4 regions of the Vibrio sp. 1978 genome follow, and region 1 is predicted to be linked to each of the others. Evidence: predicted binding sites of a transcription regulator. Region 1 holds the regulator's gene; each other region holds the start of a gene.

Region 1 (3,490 bases):
GTTTTACAAGATAGTTTTTAGGCCGACTTTTATTGGAGGCCGTTCATCAACTCATCTCGGCGAGCTTGAGGTACCACACTCCAATGAGTGCCGTTGATAGCACCTTCTAGTGCCCATAGCAACTCAATGTTGACGGTTGCAGAGTGCGTATCTCTTATCGCTTTATAGGCGTTAAGCGCACCTTCCTCTTCAAGCTTCTCTACGGATTCGATGCCGGCTTTTTTTAGCATGCGCTCGGTAGCCAGTCGTAAGTTAGGCAAATCTTTCAAACGGTTAGGCTTTGTACTTGCTTGCTGTTCTTTCTCAAGCTTTGCCTTTTTCAATGATTGATTCGCTACTTCGATTAAGCGTTCGCTTGATTCCCATAAATCGCTGGAAATAGCGTAGTACTTTGTAACGACTGGGAAGCCACGTTTTTTATAAACGTAAGGCTTTAGCCCTTGTTTCTCGAAGTCAGATGAAGTTTTTTGGTCTGCTCTGATATGAAGCTGATTGTTTACCACTAGTGCAAACATTGTTTCATCAGCGAATAGTCCGAAGCCACCAAACATTGAGCGCGACTTGATATTACCAAGTGCCTCAAATAGCTTCATAGAGTCTTTGAGTATCGGTTTATCCATGTTTTGTTATCTCGGTGTAATTAATATTACGCCACCAAAAGTCAGGTCCGAGAGAGTAGCAAACATGCGTAAAAACAATGTCATTACAGAGTAAAGTCATTGCTTACACACTTGCCATCGGTAACCCCGCTACCTTCCATATCGTAATATGGTTCAGGCCGGAGGCTTTGCGTCCCACTCTTTCGAATGGTTTGCCCTGTGCGTGACACAATGAGCATACTTCTTATATTGAATTAACATCACGGTTTAGCGTTAAAAATGTGATTTTGGTTCAATAAAAATGATAGATTGAATGCTCTATTTTGCATATGGAAAGGTGCAAATTGGCCTTTGAAAAGGAGTTCTTAATATATATTACATTTATATAAAACAGGGAGTTAACGTTAGTCAATTGTTATTAGAGCGGTGTGAAGTATTAGAGAATGCTTAATTTTTCCAAAAAAATAAGCGCCCCTGTAGAGCGCTTATTTAACACGGTTAAATACAGTAAAATTTAGTTCATTTTTTTCACAGTATTTCGAATTACAAGCTCAGGTTGCATTTCGAAAATTCGTTTTTCGTGTTCTTTATCTTTGATACGCTCAAGTAGAATTTCGAATGCATTTTTACCAACACGACGTTTAGGTTGGTGGATAGTCGTTAGCGGTGGAGAGAAGTATTCTGCAAGCTCGATGTTGTCGTAGCCGATCACTGAAATATCTTCAGGAATTTTGATCCCGTTTTGTTGCAAGCGGCTCATTAGGCCTAGAGCCATTGTGTCGTTAAAACAGAATACCGCCGTCGGGCGCTTGTCCATTGCGGTAATTTTATCTGCAACTAATACGGCCGTATCACATTCAAAGTTACCTTCAAGGATCCAGTCTTCATTTACAGCTAGGTTCGCTTCGCTCATTGCGCGACGGAAACCTGCAATGCGCTCTTGGCAAGCAAGCTTTTCAAAATGACCGCTTAGACAAGCGATATCCGTATGGCCATTGTCAATCAGATGTTTGGTTGCAATGTAGCCACCTTCTTCTGAGTTATCCATGATCTTGTCTGCTTGTGAGCTCTCTGGGCCCCAATCCATGACCACTTTAGGAATGTCCGCATGACGGTCAAGCATCTCTTTTAGTTCTTCGGTTAAGTCAGAACACATCACTAGGATGCCATCAACGCGCTTTTCAGCCAGCATACGAATGTAATCGCGTTGTTTTTCGTAAATCCCGCCTGTGTTACATAAAATCAGAGTATAGCCTTGGCGGTAACAGTAGCTCTCAACGCCATCAATCACTTCTGAGAAAAATAGGTTAGTTGATTGAGTTACTAACATGCCAATCGTACGAGTTGAGTTGCATTTTAGGCTGCGTGCAACGGCACTTGGCGCGTAATTCAGCTCGTCAACGGCTTTCATTACTTTTTCTTGCGTTGCTTCTGCAACGAAACGCGTTTTATTGATAACGTGCGAAACTGTCGTAGTGGAAACGCCGGCTAAGCGAGCAACGTCTTTTATCGTGGCCATAAATGGTGTCCTGTATCGAGCTACTGAAATATGTCGTATTGGATGTACCTGATGCTCTAATGGTTTCACACCTAGCAATCTAAAATTGGCGCTAAGTGTCTCGGCAGCGGTTGATCCAAGTGCGACAAAAGGGTGCGTAGCAGCATCGGTCGATGAATTTTATCTTTTTTCTATCTGATGAGAAATTGCCATCAACCTGTTAAGAAAACACAAAAACCGCTATATTTCAGCGGTTTACATATAAATCATATTTAATCGTTTGCGCTCACATTTTAGCCCTATGTGGACTGACTAGCAATGTTTTCAGCAAGAGATTTGTGTATTTGAAGTCACATTTTGACTGCTAAATAACCAAGCGTCTTTGCGCTAAGTTAAGGCAAACGAATATTATACCCAAGTTACTTACAATTGGTCACTTTCAGGCATACAGGAAGCCCGATAGGCAGGCTCCCTAAAAATAGGCGGCAATTATTCACCAAGAAGGTAGGCGCTGTCTAGTTTACAAAATGCAACTAATAGTTTCGCGACACTCGAGTAAAATCCAAATTCGTCGAATTTTTTACATTTGTCTGAAAACTGAGGTAACCAAGACATCAATTGTTGCTGGATAAAGTCGTTTTGTTTAACGAAGGCTTCTTCCATGTGTTTTTCTTGTTCAAGCTCGTTTGAGCGGATAATCATGTTCCCGAGAAAGTCGAGCTCAACGGCTAAGTGATCCGCAGGTTCCTTTAGGTTTTCGTCTACTTGAACGCCAAATTCAGCCATCAACTTTTCCATTTCCTCAGCTGGCTTGTCATTCAGTAAACCTGATTCACCAATGTACATGGATGCGTAAGGAAGAGCGCCGTATTTTTCTGTCTTCAAAAACAGTTCACAAAAGTCAGCTGCAAGCTCTAGTTGTGCATCTTCACGATCTTGTAACCGATTCAATGCATCAACTAGGCTATCAACAGCTGGTTTCAGCGACTCATTTTCACCTAAACCTGCGAGAAAACTGCGAATTTCAACACTGTGATAGGCTTCCAATTCTTTCTCTGTTAGTTCTTTTGCGAACAAGCTCGAAAACCACCAGTAAATTTCAGCGCGTTTTTCATTAAAAGCTTTCACTTCTTGCATTTTGGGCTCCTGAATGATGCTTCAAGTCATGCATCACAAAGTCAATTAGGGATATCCCCTAAGTGTAATCAATTAAAATGAATAGCAGTAACTATAATTGTTATGTTTTATGGTCAAAAATGACCGTTTATTAATAGCAATGGGCAAGCTTGTTTTGAATCAATAAAAACGCTAAATCTTGCGTTTTAATGTATCTATGACTAGAAATGTTACTAGTTATGAATAGAATACGTCTTGGATAATAAGAAGACAGAAA
Region 2 (3,490 bases), on a different contig from region 1:
ATAGCAGGCCACTCAATCTTCCTTTGACTTGAATAGCTCATACTGGTCTAAGTTGTGAATGTGTGCATGTACTATTTCGCGGTACGGTAGCGAGACCAAGTATGGGACAAATTCATCCAAGTCATCTACTTCTGATGAATCTAAGCTGAGGCTTGGATATTGTTGAAAGAGTTCGTCTATCTCAGCTTCAGTATACTTCCCCTCGTGAAGAAGCATATTTTTAAATTCAATGTTCTCCTTTACTCTTAACTCTTGTACAACATCTATGTATCGAGTCACTACTTCAAGTTTATTTTTATCTTTGCTCCTATAGCCGCTTACTAAAGGAATGACCAATAAATCGTTAATTGTTGCTCCTCCCGTTATCTCATACGGATAGCCGATGTAAACTTTACTATCGGACATGGTAAAAAGTATAGGAAGTGATAATTCACTAGCTTTATCTATTAGCCTTGAAAACTCTGGGCTTTCTACATCGGACAGGAACTCTTTTCTCAGCTCATCATCTTTTTGAATCTTAATTTTGCTCTTGAGTTCTGATAAGCGGTGATTTAATGAACTTGCCCACTTGAAAGCGATTAGTTTATTTTTAAAACTATTGTAACATCCGAAACTTGCGAGGAGGATATGTACCTTCGGTAAAGAGAAACCAAGGATTAAGGTGATCAAACTAATATTGAACAGCGCTACGTCTGCACTCTTAGGGGTAATAAGCAAAGCCTTTGATAAGGCCCAATAGCCTAAATCATGCTCAACTCCCAGAATACGACCGCAATACTGGATGATAATATGGATAACAGAAGCGAATACAAATAAGAGCAAACCAAAGGCTGTTGACTCGAAAAAAGTATGATAACCAATAGTTCGTTTTAATTTGAAATGGTACTTAGATAGGCCATTAAGAAAGAAATATCCTGATATTCCGAGTATCAATAAAAACAATACAGTTGGCTTAATCATCCCTACTCTCTAATTAGAAATGCCACACCTAATGGTATGGCATTTAACTCAAGCCTCTAAAGGTACATTTTTGGATGCAGCAATCTGTGCCTTAACAACTTGATTGCGCTTGACAGAAGCTGTATCTAGACGAAGCACATCACCATCAACCAGCTCATACTTAATACCTTTAGTTGTCCTTTTACGCGCTTGAAACTCTTCATAACGTTCTCTAAGAACATCTTGTTTAGTCTTGGCCATAATTTCTCCAGTGCATCAAAATCAAAAGGCTAGCACGATACAAGTAAGTTAATAATTGTACATTTATCCGACAATGTCGACATTTTCTTGAAAACAGTGTTTCTCATTGTGTCAATTCGAGACATTGCTTCTTCTGTAGTAACCAGACTCGAAGGAACCCAAGACTCTATACCCAAACACAAGTCCTATTAGGCTTCTTTATGAAGTGTATGTTTGAAAAGGGGATGATTTGCATGTTGAGTTTCAAATACCTAGCCGCGAGAAGCAAGCGAACTTATGTATTCATTACAGATGATTACATTAAGCTACAAGCTTAACCGACTACTTAGCCGACTATAAACACCCAAAACGACAAAGGCCTGACAACTTAATAAGCTGTCAGGCCTTATAGAATATGGCACGCCCTATAGGATTCGAACCTATGACCACATCCTTAGAAGGGACGTGCTCTATCCAGCTGAGCTAAGGGCGCGCTACAGGGACAGGATTATACGAGTTCAAACGGGTAAATCAACGGGTTTTCATAACATTCTGATCTGAATGCCTAAAAAAAGTCCATTAAAACGCTTAATGTTCAAAAACACCACAAAGCAAACGTTTGCGTATGGATGTTAATAAGAAATTCTGCGACAATGCGCTGCAGATAATCTGCCTTCTTAATTTATAAGGAAAGTCATGACTGCTCAAAGTATAGACGGAACTCTCATTTCCCAAACTGTTCGATCCGAAGTGGCTGCACGTGTTAAAGCACGTGTTGAAGCTGGGCTACGTGCTCCTGGTTTAGCAGTGGTTCTAGTTGGTGAAGATCCTGCTTCTCAGGTTTATGTCGGTAGCAAACGCCGCGCATGTGAAGAAGTTGGGTTTGTTTCTAAGTCTTTTGACCTTCCTGCGTCTAGCTCAGAAGAAGAGTTACTAGCTCTGATTGATGAATTAAACAACGATGATGAAATTGACGGCATTCTAGTGCAATTACCCCTTCCTGCGGGCATAGACACAACACATGTTTTAGAGCGCATTCACCCAGAGAAGGACGTGGATGGCTTCCATCCTTACAACGTTGGTCGTCTTGCGCAGCGTATTCCAAAGCTTCGCTCTTGCACACCAAAGGGCATAATTACCCTACTCGACCGTTACAACATTGAGCTACGTGGTAAACATGCGGTTGTGGTTGGTGCATCAAACATTGTTGGTCGTCCAATGACACTTGAGCTGCTGCTTGCGGGCTGCACAACAACAACATGTCACCGTTTTACCAAAGACCTAGAGAGTCATGTGCGTCAAGCTGACATTGTCGTGGTTGCGGTTGGTAAGCCTAACTTCATCCCTGGTGAGTGGATTAAAAAAGGCGCAGTGGTGGTCGATGTCGGTATTAACCGTCTTGACTCAGGCAAACTAGTTGGCGACGTGGAGTACGACAAAGCACGTGAAAGTGCGAGCTTTATTACTCCTGTTCCTGGTGGCGTTGGCCCAATGACCGTCGCAAGTTTAATTGAGAACACGATGCTCGCTTGCGAACAGTTCCACACAGACAAATAACGTAAAACTTCAGATACGAAAAAGGCTCCGCAAGGAGCCTTTTTGCTAATTGTTGATATCTATTTCAATTACAGACTTAAAATCACGCCCGCAATCGAAGCGCTCATTAAGTTCGCCATGACACCAGCGATAATCGCACGGAAACCATGCTTAGAAACAAATGCACGCTTTTCTGGTACCAAAGAGCCCAACCCACCAATCAGCATCGCCATGCTTGAGATGTTTGCAAAGCCACACAAAGCAAACGTCACGATTGCTTGTGAGTGTTCACTAAGTTGAGACTTCACTTCTGCAAGCTGGATGAAAGCGACGAACTCATTCACAACAATCTTGTTACCAATCAACGAGCCTGCTGTGGTTGCTTCTTGCCATGGTATACCCAACAACCAAGCGACCGGCGCAAACACAAAACCTAGGATGAGCTCAAAACTTAATGGTGTCCCAATCAGATCACCTATCCAACCTAACATACCGTTTAGCATTGCAATGACACTAATAAACGCCAGTAACGTACCACCGACCGATACAGCAATGCGTACACCCGCCATGGCACCATCGGCTAATGCTTCTACTACGTTGGTTGCACGTGGAATTTCAACTTGGCTAATGTCGATATCTGCTGCTTTATCCGTATCTTCTGGCATTAAAATTTTTGCCATCAACAAGCCGGCAGGTGCCGACATAAATGCAGCTGCAATAAGATAGTTGAGGTCGACACCCAGTGATGCGTAACCGACCAACGTTCCGCCAGCAA
Region 3 (3,490 bases), 260 kb from region 1:
GTGGTGTCGATTGACTGAATGCCATATAAACCGCTAAGGCTGTGTTTAAAAAGTTTCGAACAAACTTCGTTTTGGCTGGTTGAACGATTTTGTTCGCCACTAGGCGCAGGGGTAATTGGAAGTGCGGCAAATGCCGGTGCACGGCTAAGTACCAAAAGCATCAATGCTGTAGTACGAAGAAATAAGCTCATTCACTCTCCTTAACTTGCTTGTACTTAGAAAATAGGGAACATAAAGGTCGCTAAGTTCGGCAAATCAGGTACTAACTTATAAATGGGGCCATTACGAAAGATTCCAAGGTTTCAGTTTTATCTTGAAGTAGAATCGTGCGTTAGATCACCATTCTCTTTTCTTTATTCTGATTATCAGATAAAGGCGCGTCTCCTATGAGACCGATTACATCCTATCACCGCAGTATTAACCAAAGATGAACGGCATAGACAAATTGAAAAAAAACGTTAGTCTTACCTCTCAAAATGAAAACAGCCGACAAGTAGAAAGTAAAATGAGAGACCAAGAATTTTGGCATAACAAATGGGCCAGCAATCAAATCGGATTTCACTTGGAAGATGTAAACCCGCTATTACCAGTATATTGGAAACACACTAATCCAAAGCGTGAAGATAAAGTGTTAGTTCCTTTATGTGGAAAGTCAGAAGACTTGATTTGGCTAGCGATGAAGCATGATTCGGTTGAAGGCGTTGAGCTAAGCCATATTGCTGTGCGTGCCTTTTTTGCTGAACATTTTTACACGCCAACGGTAACGCCTCTTAATGGCATGCACGAGCTTTATCAATTTGATGAGCTCTCTATTTATACTGGGGACTTTTTCACTGCACCAGTATCTCAAGCCGATATCATTTATGATCGCGCCGCGTTGGTTGCTTTACCGCAAGATATGCGAGAGGAGTATGTAGAGCGTCTCAAGCAACTTTTGAACCCAGGCGGTCGTATTTTGCTTGTTACACTCAACTATCCTCAAGAAGAGATGGCGGGGCCTCCATTTAGCGTGCCGGTCGAAGAGATTGAGCAGTTATTTTCAGGTTACAAAGTTACTTGTTTGAACGTAGATGAAGCTGACGAGAATCATCCTAAAATTGCGAAAAAAGGCTTAAGTCGCTTCTCTGAAGAAGTGTACTTAATCGAGAGTGAATAGGCTCTCTTCGGTTTGGAACACGAAATAGCGCAGCAATTTGAGCTGCGCTATTTTTGTATGAGTGGTTCGTATTTAATAAATGATATTCACTTTTGAAGCACTTTCAACAGCATCTTGAACGGCTTCTTCGGTGGTTTTTCGTCGCGTAAGGACAACACCTAAACGGCGGCGACCATCGATTTCTGGCTTACCGAATAGACGAACTTGTGTTTGAGGTTGAGCTAAAGCTTTGCTTAGGTTTTCAAAGCGAATGTTTGTGGAAGTCCCTTGTCCAAGAATAACAGCAGACGCAGATGGGCCATATTGCACAATATTATTAATTGGCATTCCGGTAAACGCGCGCACGTGGAGAGCAAACTCAGACATTTCCTGCGAAATCATTGTAACCATACCCGTATCGTGAGGGCGAGGAGAGACCTCATTGAAAATGACTTTATCGCCTTTGACAAACAGCTCTACACCAAAGATGCCGTAGCCACCGAGCGCGTTTACCACTTTCTCAGCCGTGTATTCAGCTGCTTTTACTGCGTTTTCTGACATAGCTTGCGGTTGCCATGATTCGCGGTAGTCGCCATCTTCCTGACGATGACCAATTGGAGCACAGAAATGCACACCGTCAACGGCTCTGATGGTCAATAAAGTTATTTCGTAATCGAAGTCGATAAAACCTTCCACGATAACGCGACCTGCACCCGTACGTCCGCCTTCCTGAGCGTAATCCCATGCTTTTGTAACGTCGTCTTCGGTCTTGATAACACTTTGCCCTTTACCTGAAGAGCTCATCACAGGCTTCACCACGCACGGAAGACCCACATGCTCAACCGCGGCTTTGAAGTCTTCAAAGTTATCTGCAAAACGATAAGGTGAAGTCGTCAATTCCAGTTCTTCTGCTGCCAAACGTCGGATACCTTCACGATTCATTGTTAGCCTGGTTGCCTTAGCGGTTGGAACAACATTCAGTCCTTTCTCTTCAAGCTCTACCAGTTTGCCGGTTGCGATGGCTTCAATTTCTGGTACGACGTAAGTAGGTTGTTCCTTCGTAATAACTTCTTCTAAGGCGTTTCCATCTAACATGTCGATAACATAACTACGGTGAGCGACTTGCATCGCTGGAGCATTGGCATAGCGATCACAAGCAATCACTTCTAAACCAAGTCTCTGGCATTCAATGGCGACTTCTTTACCGAGTTCGCCAGAGCCTAAAAGTAATACACGGGTAGCATTTGCGCTAGTTGCAGTGCCAAACATAGTGTTCCCTTACAAAATAGAGTGATGAGACAGAAATTGCAGGAGATCATACTGAAGTTTTATGACAAAGCAAACGTTTGCTTTTGGTTTTTAGGTAATAAAAAAGCTCTACATGTTGTAGAGCTTTTTGTTGAATTTGTCGTTTATACGTTGACAAAACTAAGCGGAATATCTGGATTCAACGCTTCCAACGTTGATTGCGTATCGGCTAAATGACTGATCTTACCTTCTGAGTTCTCTACCAATGCAGCGGCTTTGATGCTGTCAAAGGTTTCACCCGCAAGTAAAACTTGGATTAGCGCAACTTGTAACGGCGGCAAGCTAGGATTGAACGCTGCATTTTCTGCATAAGCGCCTTGGAATACACGGCCGCTAGTCATCTCTAATGCTAAACCACTCAAGTTGTTGGTGTATGGTGAGTGGCTCATGTTCATCGCTTCAACTGCACTTTGGATGAGTGCGTCTTCATCATCACATGAGAACTGGTGTTTAACTTCTGCCATTAAGCCGGACTCGATACCGAGATCGTTTGGTCCAAAGGCTTCAGGCAGGTATTCATGAAGTGACTTTTCTTCGCGTTCTGGGAGCTGGATTTTAAGCTCGTTTGCGGTAGATAACTCATTCATGAACTGGCGGCAGTGACCACATGGGCTGAAGTTGATAGTGATATCCTTAACACCACGTTCGCCTTTCATCCAAGCATGGCTAATCGCAGACTGCTCTGCGTGAACCGTTTGACCCAACTGTACACCAAAGAATTCCATGTTGGCACCGAAGTAAAGGCGACCTGAAAGACCACGAACGATAGCGCCGACATAAAAGTCAGAAAGGGGAGCATAGGAGTACGCTGCGGCAAAAGGAAGTAGCGCAACACGAAGCTCTTTGTCTGATAGACCGGTAGCTGAAAGCAACTGCTCAAATTGTTGAACTGAAAGCGTAGCATCAAAATCATCAGCTTGGATGATAGGAGCAAGTTGTTTGGAAAGTGCTTCTGGAGCGCCTGCTAGCGCCTGTTCAATGCGACTTTTCATGTTGAATCCTTGTTATTGCATGGACAGTTATTCTATGTGAAAGATAGAAATGTTC
Region 4 (3,490 bases), on a different contig from region 1:
GATTACAGATGACCCTATCACTATCTATCTATATAGAAAAGGAGATTCCGTGCTTACCACTCTCGGGGCGTTAGGTATCGCTCGTAAAGTTCAGCTTCTGGCGATCCCGCTTCTGGCTCGTAGCAGTACTCCCAGCGAGCGAGCGGCGGCATTGACATCAGAATCGACTCAGTACGCCCACCACTTTGTAAACCAAATAAGGTGCCACGGTCATACACTAAGTTGAACTCTACGTAACGGCCGCGACGATATAGTTGGAATTCACGCTCACGCTCACCATACTTGAACTCTTTACGACGAGAAACGATCGGCAAGTAAGCCTGGCAATAGCCTTCACCGACTGCTTTGATGTAAGCAAAACACTTATCAAATTCCCACTGGTTTAGATCATCAAAGAACAAACCGCCAACACCGCGAGTTTCATTACGATGTGGTAGGAAGAAGTATTTGTCACACCATGCTTTATGCTCTTGGTAAACATCGTCACCAAATGGCGCACAAAGCAGTTTTGCAGTATCGTGCCATGATTGGCAATCTTCTTCAAATGGATAGAACGGCGTTAGGTCAAAACCACCACCAAACCACCAAATTGGGTCTTCGCCATCTTTTTCTGCAATAAAGAAGCGAACATTGGCGTGTGAAGTCGGTACATAAGGGTTTTTAGGGTGAATAACCAAAGAAACACCCATCGCTTCAAAACGACGACCCGCTAGCTCTGGACGATGCGCTGTCGCAGATGCTGGCATTTCTTTCCCTTCCACATGCGAGAAGTTCACGCCTCCCTGCTCGAAAACAAGGCCATCACGCATAACACGTGAGCGCCCACCGCCACCAAGACGTTCGCCCGGTTCACGATGCCATGCATCCTCGACAAAGACGGCCTTTCCATCTTCTTGTTCTAACTGCTGACAAATGGAGTCCTGAAGTGACATCAAGAACTGCTTTACGGCGTGCTTATCGATCGCTGACATACGTTATTACCTATTACGTGAAACCTAATGATGGCTGGTTAGCAGGGTTAACCCTGTCTTAATATTTGTGAAGTTTTGGCGTCACGAATCTCGCTGGGTTTATCACGACCGCTGGTCTCGCCACGAAGAATGGCGACCAGCTTATCACCCAACTGCTCTTCGACTTCTTCCGTGGTCATACACGGTGGTAAGCCGGAAAGATTCGCGCTGGTAGAGGTTAACGGCTTTCCGAATGCATTACATATTTTTTGCACCAAAGGATGATCAGTCACACGAACCGCAATTGAATCAAACTGCCCTGAAACCCAGTTGGATACTTTATCGCTCGCTGGCATGATCCAAGTGTATGGGCCTGGCCAAGTGGCATGAACAGTCTGTAATTGTTCTTCAGTCAACTGAGATTCATCAATATAAGGCAAGAGCTGATCATAACTTGCCGCGATGAGAATCAGCCCTTTTTCTACCGGACGCTGCTTGAGCTCTAATAGCTTTTGAATTGCTTCTGGGTTATCTGGATCACATCCGACACCAAAAACCCCTTCTGTTGGATAGGCAATCACTTCGCCTTGCTTGAGTGCGTTGAGCACTTGTTCAAAGTTATCCACCGATTACTTCCTATTTGTTTGACTGTGTTGTTTTCACTAAGTGTACAAATATTCATTCTCAGACACTAAAGCAATTTTTTTATAAAATGTATCAATAGCGCCAACAACAAGAAGCAAACGTTTGCTTGAGATAAAAATCCCCGTATAATGCGCACAAATTTATAGCTCACCTAATTTTTGCAGCTTAAAGGAGTTTGAGATGAAAGTCGGTATCATCATGGGTTCTAAATCCGATTGGCCAACCATGAAACTAGCAGCGGACATGCTAGATCAATTTGGCGTGCCTTACGAAACAAAAGTCGTGTCAGCACACCGAACTCCTCAATTACTGGCTGACTACGCTAGTGGCGCAAAAGAACGCGGCATCAAAGTTATCATCGCAGGCGCAGGTGGTGCAGCCCACCTACCAGGTATGGCGGCGGCGTTTACTAGTTTGCCAGTGCTTGGGGTTCCCGTTCAGTCTCGTGCACTGAAAGGTATGGATTCACTGCTTTCTATTGTACAGATGCCAAAGGGAATTGCGGTTGGTACATTGGCGATTGGCGAAGCGGGCGCAGCAAACGCCGGTATCCTAGCTGCGCAAATCCTAGGCACTCATGATGAAAACATCATGGCGAAGGTAGAAGCATTCCGTAATGAGCAAACGGAAACAGTTCTCGCAAATCCAAACCCTGCAGAGGATTAATCAGATGCATGTACTGGTTCTTGGTGCGGGTCAGTTGGCTCGTATGATGTCTCTGGCTGGTGCGCCACTGAATATTCAAATTTCAGCTTACGATGTCAGCAGCGGTGATGTCGTTCACCCTTTAACTCAACAGGTACTTGGCCATGGCTTGGAAAATGCGATTACGCAAGTTGATGTGATTACTGCCGAGTTCGAGCATATTCCACATGACGTGCTCAAGGTTTGCGAAGCGAGCGGCAAGTTCCTACCAAGTACGCAAGCCATCAAAGCAGGTGGTGATCGCCGTATTGAAAAAGCACTGCTTGATGATGCCGGCGTGCGCAACGCGAAATACTACGTCATTGAAACTCGTGAAGACTTTGACCGCGCAATTGAACACGTTGGTATGCCAATGGTTCTGAAAAGTGCATTAGGTGGTTACGATGGTAAAGGCCAATGGCGCTTAAAAGAAGCTTCTCAAGTCGACGACATTTGGACTGAGATGTCGGAGTGCATCGCGGCAACACCAACTCAAGCGATTGTTGCTGAAGAGTTTGTTCCTTTTAACCGCGAAGTATCACTGGTTGGTGCTCGAAGCAAAGATGGCAGTGTGGAAGTGTATCCTCTGGCAGAGAACGTCCACACCAACGGTGTATTGAGTCTTTCTACTGCGATTGATGCGCCAGGGTTACAGGAACAAGCAAAGCAAATGTTCACGGCAGTCGCAGATAGCCTAGATTACGTTGGCGTATTAGCGCTTGAGTTCTTTGATGTCGATGGGGCACTTTTAGTGAATGAGATTGCTCCACGCGTGCACAACTCTGGTCACTGGACACAGCAAGGTGCAGAAACGTGTCAGTTTGAAAACCATCTGCGCGCAGTGTGCGGCTTACCATTAGGCAGTACGAAATTGGTTCGTGAAACCTCAATGATTAATATTCTTGGTGAAGACACACTACCAGAAGCATTGTTATTAATGGATGGTTGCCACATTCATTGGTATGGCAAAGAGAAACGTGCAGGTCGCAAGATGGGACACATCAACGTGTGTGGCGACTACCCAGGAGAATTGCACCGTAGGTTGTGCGCTCTGGCAGACATCTTAGACCCAATAGCTTTCCCAGCCGTGCAAGCGTTCGCTAAACAGCCTCAACACTAACGTTTGGCAGCAAAAAAATAAAAAAAGGGTCGCACGATGCGACCCTTTTTAATTCCTTTGATGTATTTACCCTTGTTGGGTGTGCTGGCAC

The links. Region 1 encodes PurR, which represses purine synthesis genes. Its sites were predicted from a motif close to TNANGNAAACGTTTNCNTNA; they were not measured.
Region 2: a site for PurR is predicted at 1,787-1,806, ahead of folD (bifunctional methylenetetrahydrofolate dehydrogenase/methenyltetrahydrofolate cyclohydrolase FolD). Genes of this name have one in related genera too.
Region 3: a site for PurR is predicted at 2,470-2,489, ahead of purT (formate-dependent phosphoribosylglycinamide formyltransferase). Genes of this name have one in related genera too.
Region 4: a site for PurR is predicted at 1,686-1,705, ahead of purE (5-(carboxyamino)imidazole ribonucleotide mutase). Genes of this name have one in related genera too.

What each region holds. Positions count from the first base shown of each region.
Region 1 covers NZ_JAWPOP010000003.1:319,771-323,260, reverse strand. The annotation lists gene R8N49_RS05215 (TfoX/Sxy family DNA transformation protein) at 30-620, opposite strand; cyclic di-GMP riboswitch class I at 737-826, opposite strand; gene purR (HTH-type transcriptional repressor PurR) at 1,114-2,118, opposite strand; gene torD (molecular chaperone TorD) at 2,587-3,234, opposite strand.
Region 2 covers NZ_JAWPOP010000011.1:87,755-91,244, forward strand. The annotation lists gene R8N49_RS12740 (hypothetical protein) at 13-960, opposite strand; gene R8N49_RS12745 (hypothetical protein) at 1,009-1,200, opposite strand; tRNA gene R8N49_RS12750 (tRNA-Arg) at 1,596-1,672, opposite strand; gene folD (bifunctional methylenetetrahydrofolate dehydrogenase/methenyltetrahydrofolate cyclohydrolase FolD) at 1,876-2,736, shown strand; gene R8N49_RS12760 (NupC/NupG family nucleoside CNT transporter) at 2,805-3,490, opposite strand, start outside.
Region 3 covers NZ_JAWPOP010000003.1:58,814-62,303, reverse strand. The annotation lists gene R8N49_RS04065 (phosphoribosylglycinamide formyltransferase) at 1-191, opposite strand, end outside; gene R8N49_RS04060 (thiopurine S-methyltransferase) at 506-1,156, shown strand; gene purT (formate-dependent phosphoribosylglycinamide formyltransferase) at 1,229-2,404, opposite strand; gene cdd (cytidine deaminase) at 2,548-3,435, opposite strand.
Region 4 covers NZ_JAWPOP010000021.1:1,867-5,356, forward strand. The annotation lists gene hemF (oxygen-dependent coproporphyrinogen oxidase) at 54-971, opposite strand; gene R8N49_RS18130 (L-threonylcarbamoyladenylate synthase) at 1,019-1,576, opposite strand; gene purE (5-(carboxyamino)imidazole ribonucleotide mutase) at 1,776-2,261, shown strand; gene R8N49_RS18140 (5-(carboxyamino)imidazole ribonucleotide synthase) at 2,266-3,399, shown strand; gene R8N49_RS18145 (type I DNA topoisomerase) at 3,466-3,490, opposite strand, start outside.